Regions from separate parts of the Synechococcus sp. R6-5 genome, predicted to be linked through region 1. Evidence: riboswitches for the same ligand, from Rfam matches in the RefSeq annotation. Region 1 holds a riboswitch; the other holds the start of a gene.
What was found. Region 1 has a riboswitch for cobalamin ahead of NW818_RS02870 (TonB-dependent receptor plug domain-containing protein). Riboswitches for the same ligand answer to the same signal wherever they lie in the genome.
Positions count from the first base shown of each region.

Region 2: another riboswitch for cobalamin. It lies ahead of NW818_RS04710 (sirohydrochlorin chelatase); the one in region 1 lies ahead of NW818_RS02870 (TonB-dependent receptor plug domain-containing protein).

Region 1 is NZ_JANSHV010000051.1:927-12,506, reverse strand. Features, by position in the region: gene NW818_RS02880 ((2Fe-2S) ferredoxin domain-containing protein) at 1-705, opposite strand, end outside; gene NW818_RS02875 (DUF1636 domain-containing protein) at 717-1,145, opposite strand; gene NW818_RS02870 (TonB-dependent receptor plug domain-containing protein) at 1,247-3,217, opposite strand; cobalamin riboswitch at 3,259-3,411, opposite strand; gene NW818_RS02865 (hypothetical protein) at 3,741-4,289, opposite strand; gene rsmH (16S rRNA (cytosine(1402)-N(4))-methyltransferase RsmH) at 4,466-5,365, opposite strand; gene aroA (3-phosphoshikimate 1-carboxyvinyltransferase) at 5,614-6,948, shown strand; gene NW818_RS02850 (TIGR03792 family protein) at 6,945-7,334, shown strand; gene NW818_RS02845 (DUF502 domain-containing protein) at 7,331-8,107, opposite strand; gene NW818_RS02840 (SRPBCC family protein) at 8,402-8,869, shown strand; gene NW818_RS02835 (GNAT family N-acetyltransferase) at 8,943-9,446, shown strand; gene NW818_RS02830 (thioredoxin domain-containing protein) at 9,553-11,580, shown strand, end outside.
Region 2 is NZ_JANSHV010000077.1:947-14,281, reverse strand. Features, by position in the region: gene NW818_RS04745 (beta-ketoacyl-ACP synthase III) at 1-589, opposite strand, end outside; gene plsX (phosphate acyltransferase PlsX) at 576-1,679, opposite strand; gene hmpF (pilus motility taxis protein HmpF) at 1,909-3,636, opposite strand; gene trpC (indole-3-glycerol phosphate synthase TrpC) at 3,900-4,820, shown strand; gene NW818_RS04725 (DUF5340 domain-containing protein) at 4,886-5,125, shown strand; gene NW818_RS04720 (heavy-metal-associated domain-containing protein) at 5,185-5,379, shown strand; gene NW818_RS04715 (heavy metal translocating P-type ATPase) at 5,492-7,807, shown strand; cobalamin riboswitch at 7,935-8,071, shown strand; gene NW818_RS04710 (sirohydrochlorin chelatase) at 8,104-9,144, shown strand; gene NW818_RS04705 (hypothetical protein) at 9,242-10,135, shown strand; gene NW818_RS04700 (PAP/fibrillin family protein) at 10,132-10,743, opposite strand; gene NW818_RS04695 (L-threonylcarbamoyladenylate synthase) at 10,798-11,511, opposite strand; gene NW818_RS04690 (hypothetical protein) at 11,530-11,904, opposite strand; gene obgE (GTPase ObgE) at 11,965-13,008, opposite strand; gene NW818_RS04680 (30S ribosomal protein S1) at 13,223-13,335, shown strand, end outside.

The DNA.
Region 1 (11,580 bases):
AACCTGTACGTCCAGGTTGGCTTCTCGAAGAGCCGATTCCAGAGCTTCCACAACCGGTTGGTAGTTGCGGGAAGGATAACAACGGCTGGAACGACAAACAGCAAGGTAGGGACGTTTAAGAGGGTTATCCTCATAGGGGATCCGCTCTTTCCCCTCCACATAGATGGCGCGGATGCGCTCGTAAAGAGAAAGCTTTTGGTAGTCAGCTTTGCCTTCCGGCAGGTAGTCTCCCCCTGGACCCAAAAAAGGGCTGGGCAGGAAAATCTGCAGCAAAGGTTCTTCTGCTCCATTCCAGAATTGGATTCCCCACATGCGGGGCTGGCCTTGGGGATTGAGACGCCGGTAGAGGGCAGCACGGCTAACCAATCTTTTGCAGCGTAGCTCGGGTGGGGTCTTGCGATGGGGGCCGCCTTGGTGCTCCTCCAGGCACAAATGCAGGTGCCAGGTTTCGGTGGCAACGGTTAGATAGCCATCGTAGAGCACGCACAAAGCTGGAGGTTTCTTGAAAGCCAGCTCCAGCACCCCGCCTTCCGCCACATGGCCCACCTGGATCTCGGCCCAGTGCTCTTGAAACAGCTCGTAGAGCAACGGCCCCAAGCAGTCGATGTGGGCAGGGATCCCTTCATAAAGGGTTGTCCAACCCGTCAGAGAAACTTCCTGCCAAGCTTGATGGAGGGGGGTTATCCAGGGGGTAAAAGTGGCCATGAGAAAGCTCCTCAGTGCAGTGGTGGAATACGAGCAATCACCCCTTTTTTGAGAGGGCGCTCGGCCCAGGGTAGGATCCCATCTGGCTTGGTGAGGTAGAGCTCTGCTGTCTGCAGAATGAGATCCACATCTTTTGGATCCAGATCTCCAAAAACATAGGTCATCTTTTGAGGTGCTGCCAACGCAACAACGCAAGCATGGCTGCAGGCGCTCATACAGGCAACTGGTTTTAGAGTTAGTTGGGGGTGGAGGGTTTGGGATTGCAGGGCAGACAGCAGCATTTCTCCCTTGCTAGTCCCTTCTTTTTGGCCGTTAACCCACCGAGATCCGCAGGTGATGCAAACCCAGAGATAATGACCGCTGGGTTGCTGAGCAGCGCTGCCAGCTTGAACTGGCAACTGGGAAGTTGATTGAGACACAGAGCTGCTTGATACCGGCATAACTTGCAATCCAGACTTGACTGTAAAGGGCGCGATGAAGAAGGGGAAATGATCTCAATATCTAAGCGAGTGGTCAAGCAGTGAGCGAAATGGCTAAGCCTTTAAAATTGGCCTCTCAGATTGAGCCGAACGGTGCGACCCACTCCGGGGTAGCCGGGGAAAACCTCATATTGCTCATCCAGCAGGTTATCGACTCCCACCTCGAGAGCGAGATTTTCTGCTACTGGGATCCCTCCCCGCAGAGCCAGGTTGGTGTAGCCGGGCAGAGATTGGGTATTGGCGTTGTTGGTAAAGAAAGTGCCAATGTGATGCAGGAAAACTGAGGTATACCGATCCTCTGCATCGCGGTAGCTCAGGCCCAGGTTGAAGCTGTCTGCTCCCACGAAGGCTAGCTGTTTGCCAACCGCTTTGGGATCCAGCGCCGAGCGGATGATGGGATCGTTTAGGGTGTAGTTGGCAAAAAGAGTCCAGTTTTCCCCCAATCGCAAATCCAGGGCTGCTTCCAAGCCCGTGTATTCCACGAGCTCAATGTTTTCGTAGGTTCCCCTGCGCGGGCCAGTGCTGACAAAGGTAATGCCATCGCGGATGCGGTTATGGGCAAAGGTCAAGCGCAGTAGGCCAAAATCTCCCAAAGCCTGATCCAGGCCAATGTCAAAACTCTCTCCCCGCTCCGGGCGCAAATTGGGGTTCCCATCTACCTCAAAAAAGCCCCGCAAACGAAAGAATAAGTTTGAGATCAAGGGGGTGCGAAAGCTGCCGGCATAATTGGCCCTCAGGGTGGTGCCTTCTGCCAAAACCCAGCGGATCCCTGCGGCAGGAGAGGTGGCCGAACCGTTGACCAGATTGCTCGAATCTTGGCGAACACCTAAGTTGAGATAAAAGTTGGGCTGTGGCTTGTAATCCAGGCGGGCAAAGAGGGCCCCTTGGTTCACGGTATTGTCGTAGTTGACATTGGTGGATCCCCTGGCAAAGGAGAAGGTGGTGTTGCGAGCTGAAATGGATCGGTAATCCGCTCCTAGAGTAAGCTCCAGGTTTTCAGCAGCCTTCCAGGTGTATTGCAGTTGGGATCCCCACCCCGTTCGCAGGATCTCATCCCGGGATCCCTGGCTTTGTGGGGCGCTGAAGCGATAGTTGAGGTCGTCAAAAAATACCCTAGCTTGCAGGGATCCCCTCTCTTGATCCCACAGCCAACTGAGATCTAACAGCAGGTCGTTGGTGTTTTGCACTGCATCGGGGGAGGGAAACTCGGTGCTGCCAGGCACCTGAAACGCTTTATTGAGATAAAGGGCATTTCCGGTTAGGACCTGGCCTTCTGCCAGTTGCCAGGTGAGTTTGGCTTGTAGGTTGTGGTACTCCACTGCCGAGTTCTCCCGCCTGCCTGCTTTGCCCAAACGCCTAATTTCAAAGGGAAAGTCGTTGTTGCTCTGCAGACGGCGATAGCTGACCACCCAGCCCAGATCCTGCGCTTGGCCGCGGTTTTGGATCCCTTGCTCATTGAGGCCGTAGCTGCCGATAGCCGCTTCCAGCACGGTCTCGGATCTCGGCTTTGGATCCAGCGTCACGATGTTGATGACCCCGCCAACGGCATCGGAGCCGTATAAGGTGGAGCCCCCACCTGGAGAGATCTCAATACGCTCGACCACATCTGTAGTGATCTGAGACAGATCGAACCCGCCAAAAAAGCCCAGGTCGTTAATGGGGCGGCCATCCAAGAGCACCAACACCTGGGCCGTTCGTCCTCCCCGCATAAACTGGGAGCTAAGGGCTCCCAACTGGGTTCCTGCTGTGCCGTCGCTGAGGATCCCGGGCAGGTAGCGCAGGGCCTCCTGAACCGTTCTTGCCCCTTGCTCTCGAATTTGCTGGCGGGTAATGACGTAAACCGGGCGGGAAGAATCCCGCAGCAAGCCGGGGCGACGAAAAGGCGTGGTGACGGGTTGATTTAAAATCTCGGCGCTAACACCGGTTTCCAACACCTCTTGAGCTGAAGGTGAAGAGGCCGCCGGCTGCGCCCACGCTGGGATCCCCAAAACAAAGCCCCCCAGCGCCAGGCTGAGACCTAGAATGGGATTCATTTTCTTTCTTGAAGCTCCTGATTCCGTGCGACGCGGAAGAAATGCGAGCCAAAACCGCAGGCGGGCATCCTGACTGAGGGCATGGGTCTAGCCCAAGCCCATCACAGTTGCGGCACAGCGCCGGATTTGCACCGGACTTTCCCCTTTACATGCCCTGGCTGATCCCCAGGACAACCTGTCGGTACAGCTTTCTCTGCGATTGCTCCGAAAAAGCCGTGCTAGGCATCATACATCCCCTGCTCTGGAGTTCCTATCCTGCCAGGGGGGATGTCATCCCCAGGGGTGAACGGGATCCCAACGGCAATCCCAGGGCTTCGGATGGGCCACATCCCATTTAGGCCAGATTTCTTCACTGCTTTGTAAGCAGTTGAAGGATAGCCCGCTGCTACTCCAGATCGCGAGGCCCAGGGATCCCTTAGCCTTTTAGAGAACAGAGATACGCTGAGACTTCACAAGACCCACAGCTTTTGGGAAAGCAAGATGGGGACGCTGGCCTAGCCGTCATGGGCGGGATCCGTATGAATTAGTACCCAACCGGATAGAAAAGAGGGGCTTTTTCGGTCGCGTGAGCGGCGCGGAGCGCTCTTTCCGGCAAAGCCGTTGCCTGGTGGGCTGGATCCGGCTCAACTTGGCTGGGAGAGGCAATCGGCACCTCGATCATCCGATCCGGTACCAGCGGCACCATTTCGGAGCGGTCGGCAATTTCCCGCAGAGAATTGGCAATGGATTCTTGAGTCAGCAGAAACTGTCGTTCGTTGCGCTGCATCTGCTGCCACACCTGGTAACGCTGGCTCCACCGGCTTTGGGTATGCACAGTCCAACTGTAAAGGCTCAACACTGAAACGCCGGAGAGGATAGCCATCCCTGTGGAGATTTGCTTCCACCAGGCTAGGTGTTCTGCCCAAGCAAGATGCTGGCTGCGAGGATGGGCTGATTTCAACTTCAAATCCAAAGGTTGGGTGCGGCTGGCTTGAACTGTACCGGAGAGGGGTCGGCTCAGAGCAGAAGGCTGTCTGTGGCGACGAGGGCTCTTGGGACGATCAAGACCTGCGTTCAAAGGCTGGCTAACCATAGGGCTTAACCTCACACACACCAAGGGATCCGACGGTGCAGGACTGCCGGTTCCGCTTCACCCTAGTTCCCCGCGCCCCCCAACAGCAACCCCCTTCTCCCGATTCCCGGCCTCAGCAGGACAGCTGTCCGCTTCACGGTAGCCGATCTCTTGAGAGCGGGAGAACCAACCTAAACCTACATCTGACTGCTGCGGGCAGCCACTCGCAGTTTGGCAGAGCGGGCCCGTGGATTGCGTTGCCGTTCCAGTTCGGAAGGGGACAAGGGCTTGGGGGTGAGCACCTGCCAACGGGGATCCCTGCGAAAGGCCCATTTCACCAGGCGATCTTCAAGGCTATGGAAGCTGATTACGGCCAACCTGCCGCCGGGTTTCAACCAAGTGGGGGCTTGGGCCAGCAAGGTTTCTAAAGCCTCCAGTTCTCGGTTCACGGCAATGCGCAACGCCTGAAAGACGCGGGTGGCCGGGTGGATGCGGCCTCGCCGAGCTGCCGGAGGTACTGCCTGCCAAACCACCTGGGCCAACTGAGTGGTTGTGGCGAGGGGACGAGCCTGCTCGATGTGATGGGCGATGCGGCGGGCAAATCGCTCTTCGCCGTAACGGGTGAAAATCTCGATCAACTCTTCGACCGGGCGATGATTAACCCAATCGGCGGCAGTCTCCTGAGCTGTACTGGGATCCATGCGCATGTCCAGCGGCCCCTCCCCGCGAAAGCTAAATCCCCGCTCAGGACAGTCCAGTTGCGGAGAACTCACCCCCAAGTCGGCCACGATGCCATCGAAGGGGATCCCCTGCCCCTGCTCATCCCGAAAGCCGTGCTGCTGCAGATCGAAATCGGCAAAATTGAGGTGCCACAGTTGGATGCGGCTGCCGGGGATCCCTTCTGCTGCAAAACGCGCTTGCGCCGCCTGCAGAGCCGCCGGATCCCGATCCAACCCCACCACTCGGGCAGCTCCCCCCCGCAGCAGCGCCAAGCTGTGCCCACCCCCTCCCAACGTCGCATCCAAAAAAATACCGCCCCCCTGGGGTTGCAGGTAGGCCATCACCTCCTCGGTCAAAACGGAATCGTGTTGATACACCTTGCCAAGCACGGTCTGCGGGGGTTCTATTTCTGCTGCTACAAAGTTCAGTATCTGCAAAAAAAAAAGGCCGAGGCCAGGCCCCGACCGAGGAATCCATGTTGTTAAGGTGATCCTCTGAGAAAAGAGGGGTGGCCGTCAAAAGACAGGCTGTCTTGGGATCCCCGGCAAAATCTCTGGGGCGCGAGTCCCGCTCTGAGTATGATGAGACTGCTGCCGCTTTTGCCAAGTCTGCCGTCAGGGTTGCTGTGTTGACTCACTCTTCTTCTACCGATATCCTCACTCTCTCGTCGGCCAAGGGCCTGCGCGGCCAAGTGAGCATCCCCGGCGACAAATCCATTTCCCACCGCGCCCTGATGCTGGGATCCCTGGCCGAAGGAGAAACCACCATCCAAGGGCTGTTGCTGGGAGAGGATCCCCGCAGTACGGCAGCCTGTTTTCGGGCGCTGGGGGCAGATATTTCGGAGCTCAACAGCGAGTGTGTTCGCATTCGGGGAGTTGGCCTGGGCCAGCTGCAAGAACCGGCAGACGTGTTGGATGCCGGCAACTCCGGCACCACCCTGCGACTGATGCTGGGGATCCTGGCTGGCCAGGCCGGGCGCTTTTTTGCCGTCACCGGCGATCGCTCCCTGCGCTCGCGGCCCATGGGGCGGGTGGTAGAACCGCTGCGGCAGATGGGGGCCAGCATTTGGGGACGGGCCGGTGGAACCTTGGCACCTTTGGCCGTACAAGGGGGATCCCTGAAGGGCATTCACTACCGCTCCCCGGTGGCTTCAGCGCAGGTAAAATCCTGCCTCTTGCTGGCGGGCCTGCTGGCAGAAGGCACCACCCAAGTCACCGAGCCGGCTCTCTCTCGGGATCACTCGGAACGGATGTTGCGGGCCTTCGGGGCCAACATTCAGGTGGATCCGGAAACAAAAACCGTGGCCGTGGTGGGGGGATCCCGCCTGGTGGGCCAGAGAGTTCAGGTGCCGGGGGATATCAGCTCGGCAGCCTTTTGGCTGGTGGCCGCCTCCATTGTGCCCGAGAGCGAATTGCTGCTAAGGGATGTGGGCCTCAACCCCACCCGTACCGGTGCGCTGCAGGTGTTGCAGGAGATGGGGGCCGATATTCAAATTGAAAACTGCCGGGAAATGGCCGGCGAGCCCCTGGGAGATCTGCGGGTGCGTTCGGCCCGCTTGCGCGGCTGCACCATCGCCGGCGATCTCATCCCCACCTTGATCGACGAGATCCCGGTTTTGGCGGTGGCGGCTGCCTTTGCCGAGGGGATCACCGTGATTCGCGATGCCGCAGAGCTGCGGGTCAAAGAAAGCGACCGTCTGGCTGCCATAGCCCAAGAGCTGAGCCGCATGGGAGCCCAGGTCACTGAATATCCCGATGGCCTGGAAATCAAGGGAGGGATCCCTCTTCACGGGGCCGAGGTCGACAGCCACGAGGATCACCGCATCGCCATGAGCCTGATGGTGGCAGCTCTAGGAGCGCAGGGATCCACCCTCCTCAGGGGAGCCGACTGTGCCCGCATCTCCTACCCCGACTTCATTCCCACCCTGCAACGATTGACTGCTTCCCCCCTGGAGTCTTGAGAGGGCCCATCTTTAACTTTGCCGCCTCTGCTCCTATGTCGACCTGCCCCAGCCCGCCCGGCCCTATCGCCATCGAACATCTCTGCTTCCGGGTTCCTCCCGGTGGGCAAGCAGCCTTTCTTGAGCAAGACGAGCGGGTTTGGGGATCCGCCCTGCGTCGGCATCCGGGTTTTCTGGGCAAAGAAGTTTGGCTGGATCAAGAGGATCCCGAACTTGTCCACCTCATCCTCCGCTGGGCCAGCCGCGCTGATTGGAAAGTCTTTTCCCCCGAGCAAGTGGAGGCATTGGATCGGCAAATGCGGCCTTTTTATGTGCGCTTGGAACAGGCCAAAGAATACCAGCTCTGGCAGCCCGGCCCTTCTGCAGGGACAGGAAAGCAGGATTAAGGGATCCCTTCAGTCTCAAAACCTACCTCAGAGCCCACCGAGTCAGCCCTGGGGGATCCTGCCACCCGCTCCTGCTCCACCAGCTCCCGCAAACTGGGCATGGTCACGGCCAAAGCTCCTTCTCGCCGCTGCAGCCCCGCTTCAAAACTCTCAGGGGTGACAATGCCGCCGGAAATGAGCATCTTAAAAGCATCTTCCACCGGCATGAACACTTCCACCACCTGGTCTTCCGGCACAATGGCGTACCAGCCCGTCGTTGGATTGGGGGTGGTGGGCACAAACAGGCCAAGGGAGCGCTGCGGCCCATCGGGCCGAATGGGAGTTTGAATGGTGCCCGTCACAAAGGCCAGCGCCCAAGCTCCTGGTCGGGGATATTCCACCAGCACCACCCGCCGAAAGCGCTGATTGTTGGGGGCAAACAAAACACTGACCAATTGCTTCAAGGTCTTGTACACCAGCCCCGCCACCGGAATCGCATGGAGCAACTGTTCGCTGAGATTGAGCAGCCACTGGCCGACAATGTTGCGGGCCATGAAGCCAATCAACAGGATGAGCACAATCGGCGTCAACAGGCCCACCGCCAGATCGATGAGGTTGATCAAGATCGGGTGCAAACCCTGGATGGGATTGAACTGCTTCGGAATGCTGGTCAGAAAGCCAATGCTCCAGGTGGCCACCTCCACCGTCAGCCAAATGGTAGTTGCCAGAGGGATCACCACCAGCAACCCCGCCACGAAGTAGTTCTTAAGATGCTGTTTCCATTGTGAAACCATGGTGAGGTCGTCCCGTCGAGTCAACCGAGTGGATGCATCGAACCCTTGCAAGTGGAGCTTGCAGATGGCAATCATGATACCTGCCTTCTGCGTTGCCCTCATGGGGGGCAGCCGCAACTTGCTCGAAAAAGAAACCGGGCTGCCAAAAAGCGCAGAGCCCCAAACTTTCATCAGGCCGATAATGCTATCTTAGGTCGATATAAAATTTTGTAAAGGCAGGGATCCCGTCCCGAGGCGTTGTGGCCAAGCCCCTGGATGGTTTGTGTTTCTGCTGGGTGTTGCGTGGGAGGCCCTATGTCAGAGTCAGATTGGCTAGAGCATACCTGTCAGGTGGAGGTGCCTGTTCCCATTGAGCAGGTATGGGATTTGTGGGCCAACCTCACCCTCATGCCCCGTTGGATGAAGTGGATCCGCTCGGTGGAATTGCTGGATCAGGAGCTGTCCCGGTGGACACTGGACACCCGCGGCCTCACCTTCAGTTGGATCTCCCGCACCCATACGGTGGTGAAACACCAACACATCGGCTGGAGTTCGGTGGAGGGGCTGCCCAATCGGGGCGCGCTGCGCTTTTACGACCGCAAAGGCAGTACTATTGTGAAGCTGTCGGTGGCCTACAAGCTCCCGGGGATCCTCGGCAAAATCTTGGATGGCCTGTTTGTGGGCAAAGTGGTGGAGAGCACCATCCAGGCGGATCTGGAGCGCTTCAAAGCCTATGCCCTAGAGCATGCGGGGCCAACCGCCGACAATGCCTCGGCCAGCTAGTCTCCGTTCGTCAGGCCCAAGTGTTTCGCCGACCTTCCCCATTGTCAACCCTCGCCACTGCAAAGGCCGCTTCATGCCCGATCCCTCTCCTGAGCCTGTCATTGCCCTCTCTCGTCAGCCGGTGGACAACCGCAACATTCGCTTCTCTCTGGAGCGGGGCGAGCTGGATCTGGATCAACTTCTCCTGCTGTTGAACCGCAATGCCTTTTGGGCGCAGAATCGCCAGCGGCAGGAGATGGAGCGGGCCGTTGCCCACAGCCATCCGGTGGTCAGCGCCTGGGATGGGGAGCGCCTGATTGGCTTTGGCCGCGCCACTTCCGATGGGGTTTACCGAGCTGTCCTCTGGGATATCGTGGTTGATCACGATTACCGACGTCAGGGCATTGGCCGCAAGTTGGTGGAAACCCTGATCAGCCATCCCCACCTGCAGTCGGTGGAGCGCATCTACCTGTTCACAACCCATCAGCGTGGCTTTTACGAGCGAATCGGCTTTGTGGAAAATCCCAGCACCACCTTGGTTTTACACGGGCGCCCTCTGGAGTTTTTAGTCCCGGCTGCCGAGCAGGAGCAGGCTTGACCGACAGGGATCCTGGGTGAGTGTATCTTGAACAACAGTGGGTTGGCTCTGCCTTGGGAGGAGGACGCGCTAGCCTGAAAAGCAAAAAGGGTGAGAGGGTGTACTCATGGCCAATCGCCTCGCCACAAGTTCCAGCCTTTATTTGCGCAAGCACGCCGAGAACCCGGTGGACTGGTGGCCTTGGATCCCAGAAGCTCTGGAGAAAGCCCGGGCCGAGGATAGGCCGATTTTCCTATCCATCGGCTATTCCAGTTGCCACTGGTGTACGGTCATGGAGGGCGAGGCCTTCTCCAACCCTGAAATTGCCGCCTTTTTGAATGCCCATTTTTTGCCCATCAAGGTGGATCGCGAGGAGCGGCCGGATCTCGACAGCATCTACATGCAGGCGTTGCAGCTCATGAGCGGGCAGGGGGGGTGGCCCCTCAATGTTTTCCTCACGCCCGATGACCTGGTGCCCTTTTATGCTGGCACCTATTTTCCCGTAGAGCCCCGCTTTGGCCGCCCGGGGTTTCTGGCCTTGCTGCAGCGCATCCTGCAGTTTTACCGGCAGGAAAAGGAAAAAATAGAGGAGATGAAAGGCCAGATTTTGACGGCTCTGACCACCCTCAGCGACTTAGTGCCGGAAGACCACATTCCCGCCGACCTGCTGCGCTCTGGGATCCCCAAGATCCAGCCTTTGCTCTCCAATGCCGGGGCGGTGCAGCAATTTCCCATGATGCCCTACGCCCAGTTGGTGTTGCGCTCAGCCCGCTTCGACCCACCGGAAGGGATCCCCGGCTCGCAGAGCGCTCTGGAACGGGCCAAAGAGCGAGGCATGGCCTTGGTGCTGGGAGGGATCTTCGACCATGTGGCCGGCGGATTTCACCGCTACACCGTGGATCCCACCTGGACGGTGCCCCACTTTGAAAAGATGCTCTACGACAACGGGCAGATCCTAGAGTTTCTCTCCGATCTGTGGGCGCACGGTATCCAAGATCCGGCCATCGAGCGGGCGGTGCGGCTGACGGTGGAGTGGGTGGCGCGAGAGATGACCGCCCCTGCCGGGTATTTCTACGCCGCTCAAGATGCCGACAGCTTTGCCCGGGCAGAAGATCGAGAGCCAGAGGAGGGAGAGTTCTACGTCTGGCGCTGGCAAGAGCTGCAGGAGCTCTTGGGGGAAGAAACCTTCCGCGCCTTGCAGCAGGCGTTTGACCTGTCTCCGGGGGGCAATTTCCCTGATCGGCCCGGCTGCATCGTCTTGCAGCGCAAACAGGGGGGGACGTTGCCGCCAGAAGTTGAAGCCGCCTTGACCACCCATCTGTTTCAGGCACGCTATGGCTCTGCGGATCGACGAGTTCCCTTCCCTCCGGCAGTGGATGCCCAATCGGCCCGTCTGCAATCCTGGCCAGGGCGAATCCCACCTGTCACCGACACCAAGATGATCGTCTCTTGGAACGCCTTGATGATCTCCGGCCTGGCGCGGGCCTATCAAGTGTTCGGCAACGCAGACTATCTGCAATTCGCTCTGCGGGCTGCCCAATTCATCCTCAGCCAGCAGCGCCACCCTGAGACCGGATCCCTGTTGCGCCTGAACTACGATGGCACAGCTCAGGTGCCCGCCAAGTCAGAAGATTACGCCCTGCTGATCAAGGCCCTGTTGGACTTGCAGCAAGCCTGCCTGCCCCTGGTGGGGGATCCCACCCCTCAAGACTGGTTGCAGGCTGCCCTCCAGCTCCAGCAGGAGATGGATGCGCAACTGTGGGATCCGGCCAGGGGGGGATACTTTGTCAGCGATGCCCAGAGTGCCCCTGAGCTGTTGGTGCGAGAGAAGGAGTTCCAGGACAACGCTACCCCTGCAGCCAATGGGGTGGCCATTGCCAACCTGGTGCGCCTTGCCGCCCTCACTGGAGATCTGGACTACCTGGAGCGGGCAGAGCAGGCCTTGAAAACCTTTGCCCACATCATGAGCACCCAGCCGCGCACCTGCCCCAGCCTTTTTGCCGGACTGGATTGGTACAGCAATTGGGTGAAAGTCACCCTGGAGGCCGATTCCATTCCCGCCTTTCAGCAACGATCTTGGCCCACCACCGTCTTTGCTCTCCCCACCGAAGCCGAACCTCTGCCGGAAGGAGCTCTAGGGCTGGTGTGCTGGGGC
Region 2 (13,335 bases), on a different contig from region 1:
ACAAGCTGAGCAGCTGGCTGCCACTGCCATCGCTGCGCAGCTCAATGCTGAGGATCCCGCCGGTTTCCCCCGCCTCCAGAACCACCGCCCCGGCCCCATCTCCAAACAAGACACAGGTGGTGCGATCTGCCCAGTCCACCGTACGGGAGAGCACATCCGCCGCCACCACCAAGGCCCGCCGGTACAGCCCGGTTTGCAAAAACTGCGCTGCCGTGGCCACTGCAAAGACAAAGCCCGTGCAGGCTGCCGTCAGATCAAAAGCCACCGCCCGCGTTGCTCCCAGAGCTGCCTGCACCTGAGGGGCCGAGCCAAACCGATCGACACCGGTGGAAGTGGCCAGCAGGATCAAATCCAGGTCTTGAGGCAAGATCCCGGCCTGAGCCAAAGCGGCCTTGGCTGCCTGGACCGCCAAATCCACCAAGCTCAGCTCAGGGGGCAGAATGCGCCGCTGACGAATGCCGGTGCGGGGCCAGATCCATTCGTCGGAAGTTTCGACGATCTGGCCGAGATCGTCGTTGCTCAGGCAGGGATCCGGCAGGGCAGCCCCTGCCCCCACCAGCCGCACGGTCGGGAGGCTATGGCTGGGCATCTTCCACGGGTTCGGGACAGCGGGAGGAAGTCCTTTCCAGGGATCCCAACGGCAACACTTCCGGGCCAGAGCCAGAGTAGACCTGAAGGGGCCGGGTGCGCCGCCTGGGGTTGGATTCAGGTTCGCGAGGGTCAACCATTTCCGCCTGCAGCCGCTGTAGGATTTTCTGTTCTGCCGCCTCTTTGGCCAAACGAATGGCATGGTAAACCATCGCCGCCTTGGAGCTGCCGTGGGTAATCACGCAGATGCCGTTGACTCCGAGCAGCAAAGCGCCGCCATACTCCACGTAGTCCATCCGCCGCTTCACCTGTTTTAGGTTGGGTCGGAGCAGCCAGCAGCCCAACTTGCCGCGCCAACCGCGGGGCAGCTCCTCCCGCAGCACCTGGGTGATCACCTGTCCGACGCTCTCGGCAAACTTGAGGAGGGCATTGCCCACAAAGCCGTCACACACCACCACATCAAACTCCCCGGTCAGCACATCCCGCCCCTCGGCATTGCCGGCAAAATGGATCCCTGGCAATTGGGCCAGGCGCTGGTGGGTGGCCAGAGCCAAATCGTTTCCCTTGTTGGGCTCCTCGCCGATGTTGAGCAGGCCCACCCGCGGCTTCTCGATCCCCAGCACGCACTGGCAGTAGAGGGATCCCATGCGGGCAAACTGCTCCAAAAAGCGGGGCCGGCAATCCACATTGGCCCCCACATCCAGCAGCAGCACCGGCTTGCCTTTCAAAGTGGGCAAAAGAGCGCCAATGGCCGGGCGATCGATCCCTGCCAGCCGGCCCAAATGAAGGTAGGCCGCAGCCATCGCTGCTCCGGTATTCCCGGCGGCCACCACGGCATCCGCTTGGTTGGAGCGCACCTGTTGCATCGAGATGTTGATGGAGGCTTTGGGCTTTTTGCGCACCATCAGCGGCTCTTCCGCCATGCCCACATCCTCTTCGGCAGGCACAATGGTGATCCCAGCAGGCAAGGGTTGGGGCAGAAAGGGCTTGAGGGAATCTGGACGACCGACTAGTGCAATCCCGACCCGGAGCTGCCGATGGGCCAGCAGGGCGCCCTTGATGATCTCTTCGGGAGCGTAGTCACCCCCCATCGCATCGACCGCAATTCGCACAAGCTGACCTCACACTGGAATATCCTTGGCAACTGCAAGCAGGAAGCGGGGCAAAACGCACTAACCTCTGCAGTCCCCTCGCCCGAGAATTGGGAGCCCCAGTGGCTGCAGGGTGCTAGCGAATTTTACCAGATTTGTTTTCCTCAATTAAGGCCGTAGTTCCCCTTGCGCCGGTTCTCCCCACCCCCCACAGGAAACGTGAACTCCCTCACGCCTGCGTGAGGGCAGCCAAGAGAGAGTGTACCTGCTGGACGTGGTCGCGTGCGGTGGAGTTTCTGGCTTGGTGTTGGCTCAGCTCCGTCTCCAACTGCGCCAATTCTCCCGCCAACGCTGCCCACCGATCCCGCTCTGGGTAGAGGGTGGCCTGCAGGTGATTCAGGCGACCCCAGGTTTCTGCCATGGCCTGGGCGCGCGCCCGCAGGGATCCCTCCTCTTGCTCCAGGTGTTGCCACTGCTGCTCCAATTCCTGCCGTTGGCGGGCGAGCTGCTCCTGCTGAGAAGGCAAGGACGATTCCAGTTGTTGAATGAGGGTTTGCAGACGACCTTTTTCTTGGAGAAGATCCTGCTTCTGGCTGCCGATCTGTTCCAGGAGCGGCCCAATATCGACCTGAACCGGGGCAGCAGCTTGATTTTGCAGCTGTCTAAGGCGGGCTTCCTGGCGGGTCAACTCTTCATACTCTCGCTGCAGGTTTTTTTCCTGAGGCAGCAGGGCTTCTTCCAAAGCACTGCAGGCAGACTGGGCATAGTCGATATCCATCTCGATGTCAAACCGCTCCTCTGGAGAGGCGCTGGCCAGCCGCTCTTGCAGCTCCCGCAGGGTTTGCCGGTTTTGCTCCAGTTCGGCCCGCTGCTGGCTGACCTGGGCCGCCCGCTGCTCGTAATCTCGGCGCAGTTGGCTGACCAAAGCCGCCAGCTCCTCGACCGAGATCGCCGGCTCCCCAGCCCTGCCGTTGCTGCTGCCATCGACGATAAAGTCGTACTCCTGCACCAGACGAGAGGCTTTCTGGTATAGGCTCTCTTGAGATTGCAGCTGCTGGAGAATCCTCTGCAGGTGCTCTTGATGGGCTCGCAGGGATCCCCGTCGAGTTTGCCACTCTGCTTGGCTTTGCTCCAGGGATTGTCGGGATCCCCACCAAGCGGTGTGGCGTTCTTGCCAAGCGCGGTAGTCTCGATCCAGCTCGTCTTGCCGGGCCTGGGCCTGCTGACGTTCTGCTTCCAGTTGGGCAATCTGTTGATTCAAGTGCTCCTGCTGCTGCTGAATGTGGCTTTTCAAGCTTTGCAGAAGCGCCAAGGGATCCCCAGCCGGATGTAGAGTCTCCTGGAGCTGCTGCACCAAAGCCTGTAGCTGCGCTGCTTCTGCCTCCCCCAAGCGGCTGGAGCGAGCTTCTTGCAACTGGGCTTCCAACTCTTGCCGCTGCCGATTCAGAGCTTCCCGCTGCTCTCCGATCAGGCGCTGTTGTTCAGCTAAGTAAGCTTGCTGGGCTGCCAGTTCCTCTTTGAGGCTGTCCAGAAGTTTGCGATCTTCCTCCACACTCTTGTATTGCTCATACAGCCGCTGCACCTCTTCTTCCTGGGCTGCTAGCTCCATCTCGCGGCGGGTAAGCTCATGCGCCTGAAAGGTGAGGGACTGTTTCCAAACCTCGATCTCCTCTTCCTGGCTGCGGGCTCTGAGCTGAAGTTGGCTGAAGTTTTGCAGATAGGTCACCAGTTGGCGAGCGGCTTCGCTGATGCGGGCGACCTGACGGTTGCCGGAGATTTCCGCCAGCACCAATGACCCATCCTTGAAGCGCCCAGCCTCCTGGGCGATGCGGCCTTCCAAGGTAATGGATTCTTCGTTCACGGCCACCCAGGTATTGTCCTGCTGCTGCTTGGCCAGCAATTGCAGAGACGACTTGGCAAATCCAATTGGCTTGGATAGCTCTGCTAGGTACAGCACGCCTGAACTCCTCTAAAACAGCATGGACAGCACCAGCCTTGACCCCACCGAGCCACTGCCCCTGGCCGGGGAAAAATGGACGGCCGCCAGAACATGGCTCGCCGAGGCGCATAAAGACTACACCACCTTTCTAGACTCAACCATAGGGTAAAAAAAACGCCTTCGCCAGATGAGTTTTGGGGATGCCTGGGGTAGCTATTCAAACCGGTGGCGGAGCACTAAGGTAGTCTAGGGTGTGGTGTAGAGTTGTGTTCGGGGGTTGTATGGAGCTGCAAGGTGAGCCGCTTTCTGTTCGTCGGCGTTCTCCTGCCCCGCCGGTGGTCGTAGCCTCTCAGGTGTACCAGACAACAGCGCCGGAAGCCAAACCGCGCCACATTTTGGAAGCGATCGTCTGGCACAAAGAACAGGAGGTGGAGCGCCAACGGGAGCAGCTTCCCCTGAAGCAATTGCAACGGCAACTGGATCAAGCCCCGCCGGTGCGGGATTTTGTGGCGGCCCTCACCCAGTCGCCTCACCCTATCTCTGTGATTGCCGAGGTCAAAAAAGCCTCCCCCAGCCGCGGCATCCTCCGGGATCCCTTTGACCCGGTAGCCATTGCCCAGAGCTATGAGGCCGGTGGGGCCAGTTGTCTCTCGGTGCTGACGGATGAGCGGTTCTTTCAGGGCAGTGGCGAGTATCTGCGGCAGATCCGTCAAGCGGCAGGGATCCCCATCCTCTGCAAGGAGTTCATCCTCTACCCCTACCAAATCCTCTGGGCCCGCAGCCTGGGGGCAGATGCGGTGCTGCTGATTGCCGCCATTCTCTCGGATGCGGACTTGGGCTATTTTCTCAAGCTGGTTCGGCAATTGGGCATGGCAGCTCTGCTGGAGGTGCACACTTCCCAAGAGTTGCAGCGGGTGTTGCGTTTGCCCCAACTGCAAGACTCCAGGGGGCAGGTGCTCATTGGCATCAACAATCGCGATCTGAGAACCTTTGCGGTGGACTTGAACACAACGCGCGACCTGTTGGCCGCCCACTCGGATCTCCTCGGCGAGCTGCCCATTGTCAGCGAGTCCGGCATCCATACCCCTGCCGATTTGCAGCAGTTGCGGGCCTGGGGGGTGCGCTCTGTGCTCGTGGGGGAAGCGCTGGTGACCCAGCCGGATCCCGGCCAAGCTGTGCGCCACCTGTTGTCATCTCAGTGAATGAGAACCCTCCATCATATGGATCTCTGTTAAGAACAATGGATCTCTAAGGATTGCTCAGACCGATGAAACGTATTCCTGTGCCGGCTCACATCCACTACGAATTTCTGCTGCGGGTGTTGGAGCGGCAAACCTTTCCGGCAGTAGAGGAACAGGATTTTGGCAACCGAGGCCGCACGCAAGAGCTGATCAACTCCCTGCGCAAAGCCCTCACCCAACAGGTGCAACTGGAGGAAGAGTGGCGACAGCGGGGCTATCAGGTGGACTACCGCTGGAATATGGACGAGCCTCAGCCTCCCTCTTGACCTTCCAGCCCACTGTAAGGTTTAGCATCCTTTCAGTGGCATTGGGGGGGGTTTCCAAGATGCAGGTTGTTTTGACGGTGCCCAAGCTGGCCTGTGGGGCTTGCGTGGACACCATTGCGCAAGCGGTGCGGCAACTGGATCCCCAGGCGCAGGTGGAAGGGGATCCCAAAACCAAACAGGTGCGGATTACTTCTGGGCGGTCTGTGAGCGATTTGCGGCAGGCCCTCACCCAGGTGGGATATCCCCCGGCCTAGTCAATTTTGGGCCGGGAACGGTCGGGCGTCTGTTTTGAATTTCTGTACAGATGGCTGCCTTCGCCCTGCCCAGGGTGGAGAGTAGCTGTCGTTTCATCAACAAGGTGTTGCCATGTCTGCCCATAAAGGGTCATCGGGTGCACTATCGGCCTCTGCGCCTTCTCCTGAGGGCACTTGGCAGTTGGCCCTGCAAGGGATGAGCTGTGCCTCCTGCGCCCGCAGCATCGAACAGGCCCTCGCTCAGGTGCAGGGGGTGTCCCACGGATCAGTGAATTTTGCCAGCGAGCAGGCCACCGTCAAAGGGGATCCCAGGCTGGTGGATCCGCAGGCGCTGATTCGGGCGGTGGAGCGGGCGGGGTATCGGGCGCGCCTTATCCAGGAGGATTGGCAGCTGGACGATCTGTCGGATCCAGAGCGGATCGCCCAACGGGCCGCAGAACGGGAACTGAAGCTCAAGGTGGCGATAGGGGTGGGCATCAGCACGGTGCTGGTGATCGGATCCCTGCCGATGATGCTGGGGATGGACATCCCGGGCTTTCCCATGTGGCTGCACAATCCTTGGTTGCAGTTGCTGCTGACGGCTCCGGTGCAGTTTTGGGTGGGCAGGCATTTTTACCGGGGAGCCTGGGCTGCTTGGCAACGGCGTTCAGCGGATATGAACACGCTGGTGGCCTTGGGGACGAGCGCGGCTTTTTTCTATTCTGTTTTCCCAACGGTTTTCCCCGACTATTTTCACCGGCAAGGACTGCACCCGGATGTCTATTATGAGGTGTCGGCGGTGGTCACCACCTTGATCCTGGTGGGTAAGTGGATGGAGCAACGGGCCAAAAGGCAAACCTCTGAGGCCATTCGCAAGCTGATCGGGCTGCAACCGAAAACGGCGAGGGTAATCCGCCATGGGGTGGAGCAGGATATTCCGATTCGGGAAGTGCAGGTGGGGGATCGGATCCGAGTGCGCCCCGGAGAGAAGGTGCCGGTGGATGGGGTAATCCTAGAGGGATCCTCCACCCTCGACGAGTCGATGGTGACCGGCGAGAGCCTGCCTGTTGTCAAATCGGCGGGGGATGAGGTGATTGGGGCAACGCTGAATCGGACGGGCAGCTTTGTGATGGAAGCGCGGCGGGTGGGCAAAGACACAGTTCTGGCCCAGATCGTGCGCTTGGTGCAGGAAGCTCAGGGATCCAAAGCTCCGATTCAACAGTTGGCGGATCGGGTCACCTCCTGGTTTGTGCCGGCGGTGATTGGGGTGGCAGTTCTAACTTTCGTGCTCTGGTGGGTGTTGGCGGACAACCTGACGCTGGCCTTGGTGAACACGATTGGGGTGCTGATCATCGCCTGCCCTTGTGCGCTGGGGTTGGCAACCCCCACCTCGATCCTGGTGGCCACGGGACGAGGGGCAGAATTGGGGATCCTGGTGAAAAGTGCCGACAGCCTGGAATTGGCCCACGACTTGCGCACGGTGGTCTTGGACAAAACCGGCACCCTGACCGAAGGTCGCCCTACCGTCACCGATATTTGGGCTAATGGCTCCTCTCCCCTGACGGTGTTGCGCCTGGCAGCGGCAGTAGAGCGGCACTCGGAACACCCTTTGGCCCAGGCGGTGGTGCAGAAAGCCGAAGCCGAAAAAATTGTGATCCCTCCTGCCCAGCATTTTCAGGCAAGGATAGGCAGTGGGGCAGAAGCCTGGGTGGAAGACCAGTGGATCCGCATCGGTCGGCTGAGCTGGCTACAGGAGATGGGGATCCCCTGGGATCCCTCTTGGTCAGAGCGGGTTCAGAATTGGGAAAGCCAGGGCAAAACGGTGATCGGCGTAGCCCAATCCCAGAGCCTGGTGGGGCTGTTGGCCATTGCCGATCCGCTTAAACCCACCTCTCCTGAGGCAGTGCAACAGCTGCAACAGATGGGTCTAGAGGTGATCCTGCTAACCGGGGATAACCCCACCACGGCCCAAGCGGTTGCTCGGCAGGCAGGCATTCAGCGGGTAATTGCCCAAGTCCGTCCGGATCAGAAGGCAGCTTACATACGCAGCCTAAGACAACCGCGACGGCGGGTGGCGATGGTGGGAGATGGCATTAACGATGCTCCGGCTCTGGCAGAAGCTGATGTGGGGATCGCCATTGGTACAGGTACGGATGTGGCGATGGCCGCCAGCGATATTACCCTCATGTCGGGAGATCTGCGCGGAGTCGCCACTGCCATTCAACTCAGCCGGGCCACCCTCAACAACATCCGCCAAAACCTCTTCTTCGCCTTTATCTACAATACGCTGGGGATCCCGATTGCCGCTGGGGCGCTCTATCCCTTTACAGGCTGGTTGCTCAACCCTATGCTGGCGGGGGCAGCCATGGCCCTGAGTTCCGTTTCGGTGGTCGCCAATGCCCTGCGCCTGCGACACTTTCGAGCCCACAGACCGGCAGGCCGGCGTTAGGCCCTCTCCCAGGGGCAAGGGGGATTAGCGCGGCAACAGTTTTGCTGCCCTTTGAGCATGAGTCTGCCGTACCGCTCATGCCTCAGGGCTATCTTCTGGCAGACAAGGACATCCCCCCAGGGGGCTTGGTGAACGACAAGCGGCAAGCTAACCTAAAAGGCTCAGGCAGACTGGGGAAAGCGCGGTGCAAGTCCGCCACTGTGACGCAACTGTGATGGGATCCCTCCCTCAGCCAGAACACCCACCTGCCGTTGTCCTGTACCCCTTGCGATTCACAAGGAACGGAGTTTTTTGTGTTGAATACCCTCAGTGTTTCCCCTCCCCTTTCGGTTGGGCAGCTTGCTTCTCCTTCATTGCCCCTATTGCTTATCGGCCACGGATCCCGCGACCCCCAAGGGCGGCAAGCCTTTCTGGAGCTAGCCCAGGCTTACCAAGCTCTCACCCCCCATCGACCGGTGATCCCCTGCTTTCTGGAGCTGACCCAGCCAACCATTGCCCAGGGGGTAGAGCAGTGCTTGGCCCAAGGGTGGCAGGAGATCGTGGCCCTGCCGCTGTTGCTGTTTGGGGCCCGCCACAACAAGTTCGATGTGACGATGGAACTGGATCGCCTGCAGGCCCTCTATCCCCAGTTGCGCATTCATTACGGTGGGCCGTTGGGGATCCGCATCGAGATCCTGCAACTGCTGCGAGACCGATTGGCTGCTCTGATAGCTGCCCAACCGCGGCGGATCCCAGAGGCAGAAACCGTGCTCCTATTTGTGGGTCGCGGCTCCAGCGATCCTGAGGCCAATGCCGAAGCCTGTAAACTGGCTCGGCTGCTTTGGGAAGGATCCGGGTTTGCCGCTGTGGAGACCTGCTTTATCGGCATTACCCATCCCCGCCTGCCTGTGGGGTTGGAGCGGGCCTTGTCCTGGCATCCGCGCCGGGTGATCGTGCTGCCCTACTTTCTGTTTACGGGGGTGTTGGTGAAAAAAATCGAGGCGGCAGTGGAGAAACAACGACAACGACAGCCGGAAATCGACTGGCTGATGCTGCCGGAATTGGGCCTTGTGGATACGGTGCTGCACAGCCTGCAGCAACTGGAGCAGGAAGCCCTGCAGGGCCAAACCCCGATGAACTGCCACCTGTGCAAGTTTCGCCTGGCCGTGAGCGCAGAGGTTGGAGCTGGATCCAGCCATCACCACCCTCACGAGCCTCATGACCACCATCACGGGCACGGATCCCATCACCACCCTCATTCTCACCATCACCCTCAGCACGGCCACACCCACGCAGCGGCTGGGGATCCCTGGGCCCAATTAGAGGGCTACCACCAACGGGCATGGCAGGTGCCCTAAGAGGGAAACAGAGGCTGCTGGCGGGATAAACTGAGTGCAGACAGGCCATTTTTGAACCTGGTTTTCCCGCTCTAGCGGTTGTGATGACGAAAAAACGATGATGCTCTCCCGCTCCTCTTGGGTTTCAGGTGCCGCTGCCGCGGGGAGCGGGATCTTTGTTTTCGCCCTGGTGGTGGGGCTGCTGGATCAGATCCTGCCCACCCTGCCCAAGGTTTCCCTCTCCCTGGCCGGGATCCCTGGGATCCTGGCTGCCGCTGGGGCCTCCTATGGGGCCTGGCGGGTGGTTCAGATGGGTCTGCAGTCGGGCTCCTGGACTGATTTTCGGGCCTCGCTGGTAGCGGCTCTGTCTCCCTTTGATCCCGCCGATTATGGCGGCAACCCTCGGCAACCCGAGGAGGATTCTCTCCCTTTGCAGTCGGTTGACGAGGATCCTCAAACCCAGATCCGCGATCGACAAATTCTTGATCAAGCTGAGCAGCAGACGGAAACTGAAACCGAAGTAAGCGAACACACTCAAGTAAGACTGCAGGGCGAGCAGCACCAGGATCAAGCTTCGCAGGCCAAGGCCCAACAGTTGCAGCCCCTACAAGAATTGTCATCACCTTCTTCCCCAAGCCCTGAGTCGGCAAAACCCACACCAGAGCCAGAGCTCAACCAAAAACTTCGCCAACTCCAGATGCAGGTCGCCACTCTGAAAATAGAACTGGAACTCCAAGAAATCCAACTGCAGCAGTTGGAGGTGAGGCGGACTCGGCTTCAGCAGCAGAAGCAGAAACTCAAGCACGTTCTGCGTCGCACGGCGTCCGAAAATCAAAGGCTGCGCTTCTTACAGGAGCAAAAAGCCCGGCAACTGGAGCAAACTCAGCAAGAGCTGCAAACTTTGCGAGAGTCCTACCGCGCCTTGCAAGTTCTACAGGAAATAAGCTCCACCCTAACCCAAAACCCATCTCACGAAAGGGCGGAAACGGAGTCCTCTGGATCCTCCGACTAGCCGACCCGCTTTAGAACAAATACACTCCCCTCGCTGCCCCGACCCAGCCGCAAGTCTTCATCCAAATAGGTGATATCCAGCCAACCCGTTGGCTCGCGGCGGCGGATATCGATTTGAATAGCCGGGATCCGCTCCGGAGCCCGCTCGAGCAAATCGAGAAAACTCTCGATCTCGTAGCTCATCAAAGCTTGGGATCCGAACACCAATCGCTCGAAAATCACCCTCACCCGGCGCTCCGATTCGGGGTAAAAGCGCGCTGATACAGCCAAGACTCCCCGTGGCACCCAAGCCTCCAGCCAACCGGATCCCTGGATCTCCGCCACGTTGAAGACCCGTCCAGCCTTGGCCCGAATACACTGGTAGATCTCGCCGGTGGTCAAAAAAGGCAACTGTGCCAGCCGCAGCAGAGCTGTGCTCGTGGTAAATAGGGTGAGCCAGTTCCCCTCCAACCCTTCAGGAGCCGATGTTGGCTTGGGGGTGGGGTTGAGCGCTTCTAGGACGGCAATTTGAGACAAAATCTGGGCTTTTTGGTCAGGGGAGACTTTCCGGCCCCGGTCGGTTGCCTCCAGCAGGTGCAGCAGAGCCGATTTTTGCTGAGCCAGGGCCATGAGCACACTCCAAGGCATCAACCCCATTTTAGAGAACGCCAGATCCGGCTGCCCTCAACCGTCTTCTTCTACGGGTTTCAGATTTAGATCTGCCACCTGCTCATACCCCAGCCCGGCCCGCACCACCAGCGGCTCGGATCCCGTCAAGTCAATTACCGTAGAGACCTTGGCCCGACGGGGGGCATCGTCATCCAGCACCAGATCCACCTGTTTTTCCAACTGCCGCATCTCTTCAGCCGCAAAGATCCCACCCTCATCCCAGGGGTCGCTCTCCCACTCCCAGGCTTGCCCAGAACTTAAGTCCAGGGATCCGACGGGATCCCCCCCCAGCTTGGCAGAGGTGGAGACAATTGGATTGCCCAACTCTTCCAGCAAAGCCTGACAAATGGCCGAGTCGGGCACGCGGATGCCGGTGGTTTTCCGTTTGGGCTCCATCACCAACTTGGGCACCAGCTTGGTGGCCGGCAACAGAAACGTAAACGGGCCCGGGATCAGCCGCCGCATCAGCCGATAGGCCGAATCGGTTACCTGGGCATAGTGGGCAATGCGTGAGAGAGAAGGGCACAAAAAGGTAAGAGGCTTGTCGTTGGAGAGCTGCTTGATACGGCGTACCCGCTCCACTGCTTGTTTGTGGGTCACATCGCAGCCAATGGCATAGACTGTATCGGTGGGGTAAAGCATCACCGCCCCCTCCCGCAAAGCCGCCGCAATCCGCCGGATGGAACGGGCCTGGGGCTGTTGCGGATGCAGCTTAAAGTACTCGGCCATCGGGCAGATGGGAAGAGGTCAAGACTGGGAGCAGCTACCCCCCAGGGGGTTTTCCACAAGAGGGCGGGGGGTCGGTGGCACCGACGCGGGCGGGGATCCCTGAGATTCGGGCCAGTCCTTCAGTTGTTGCATCAGGGCTTGGATGTGCAGACGGGGCAGATAGGGCCAGTCGCCGGCTTCTTCCAAATCCTGAAGCACCCGATACAGAGCTTGACGGGTATTGGGCAAAGACTCCCGAAAGGCACCTTCCAGGATCGCGCGGTGCAACTCCTCCAGCAGCCGCAGGAGCATCAGCAGCTCCACACACGCTCCCGCCCTCGCCTGGGCCGCCTGTTCAACAGCCAACATGATCTGACGCAAATCCGGTGGCAGATCCTCCGCCGAGATATACATAGCCACTCGTCTCTGGGTTCTGGGAAGGCAGGGGCTTTCCTATTCTAAGATTCTTCTGCCCTAGGACTGGATGGATTTTGCCCCCACAAGATCCAACTGCGCAGGCTGTTGGGATCCCCGACCCAGGCACTGCCACACCCGCTGCAAGAGGGCATCCAGCCCCTGCTTGGCAATCGCAGAAATGGTCACCACCGAAGTGCCGGCAGCAGCAGACAGCCTCTGGGCGCGCTCGGCAACCTGCTGGGGATCCAGAACATCGATCTTGTTCAAAACCAGGATTTGTGGCTTATCGATTAACCCGTGGCCGTAGGCGCGCAGCTCCTGCTGAATAACCTGGTAATCCTTGACGGGATCCGCCGCCGTGCCATCCACCAAATGAATCAGTACCCTGGTACGCTCCACATGGCGCAAAAACTCATGGCCCAGCCCCACCCCCAAGTGCGCCCCCTCGATCAGCCCCGGAATATCGGCAAACACCACCCCATCTCCCGATGGATGGGGCACCACCCCCAAATTGGGCTGCAACGTGGTGAAGGGGTAGTCAGCAATCTTGGGCCGGGCAGAGGAGACCACCGAAATCAGAGTGGACTTGCCCGCATTGGGCAGGCCGACAATGCCCACCTCGGCAATCAACTTCAGCTCCAGGCGCAGGCGCACCCGTTCTCCCGCTTCGCCCTTGGTGAATTGGCGGGGGGCGCGATTGTGGTTGCTCAAAAAATGGGCATTGCCTAAGCCGCCTTTGCCCCCACGGGCTACCAGCAATTGATCCCCCTTGCCCACCAGATCGCCCAACAATTCCCCCGTCTCCGCATTGAACACCACAGTACCGCAGGGCACCCGCACCAGCCGATCCGCACCACTGGCCCCGCTGCGATGGTTGGGCCCCCCTTTGGCCCCGTGTTCCGCCTTGATCACCGGTTGAAAGCGAAAATCCAACAGAGTTTGCAGGCCGGGATCGGCCACCAAGATCACCGAGCCGCCCCGCCCGCCATTGCCGCCGGATGGCCCCCCAGCCGGCACATACTTCTCACGGCGGAAGGCAACGATGCCATCTCCGCCATTTCCCCCTTGCACTTCAATTTCGGCTTGGTCGATAAAGTGCAATCGTTCTTCTCCCAAATCTTCTATCTTCCAGCTTGGCAAGATCCCCGGAAAACTTGCCACAAAAGACGCTCCTCTAAGCTACGATAGTATTTCCCAGCCACATCCCCCACAGGTGGGAAAGTGGGAGAGTGAATGCACTCTCATCTGGGATTCTGCTAAACTCAACTGGCCTTCTACCCTTTATCCCGCGCAACTGATCTGTTACTGCACCCCTATGAGTCGATTCACTGCTGCCGATGTAGGTTTTACCACTGAAGACTTTGCCGCCCTTCTGGATAAGTACGACTATCACTTCAGCCCTGGCGAAATTGTGGCGGGTACAGTATT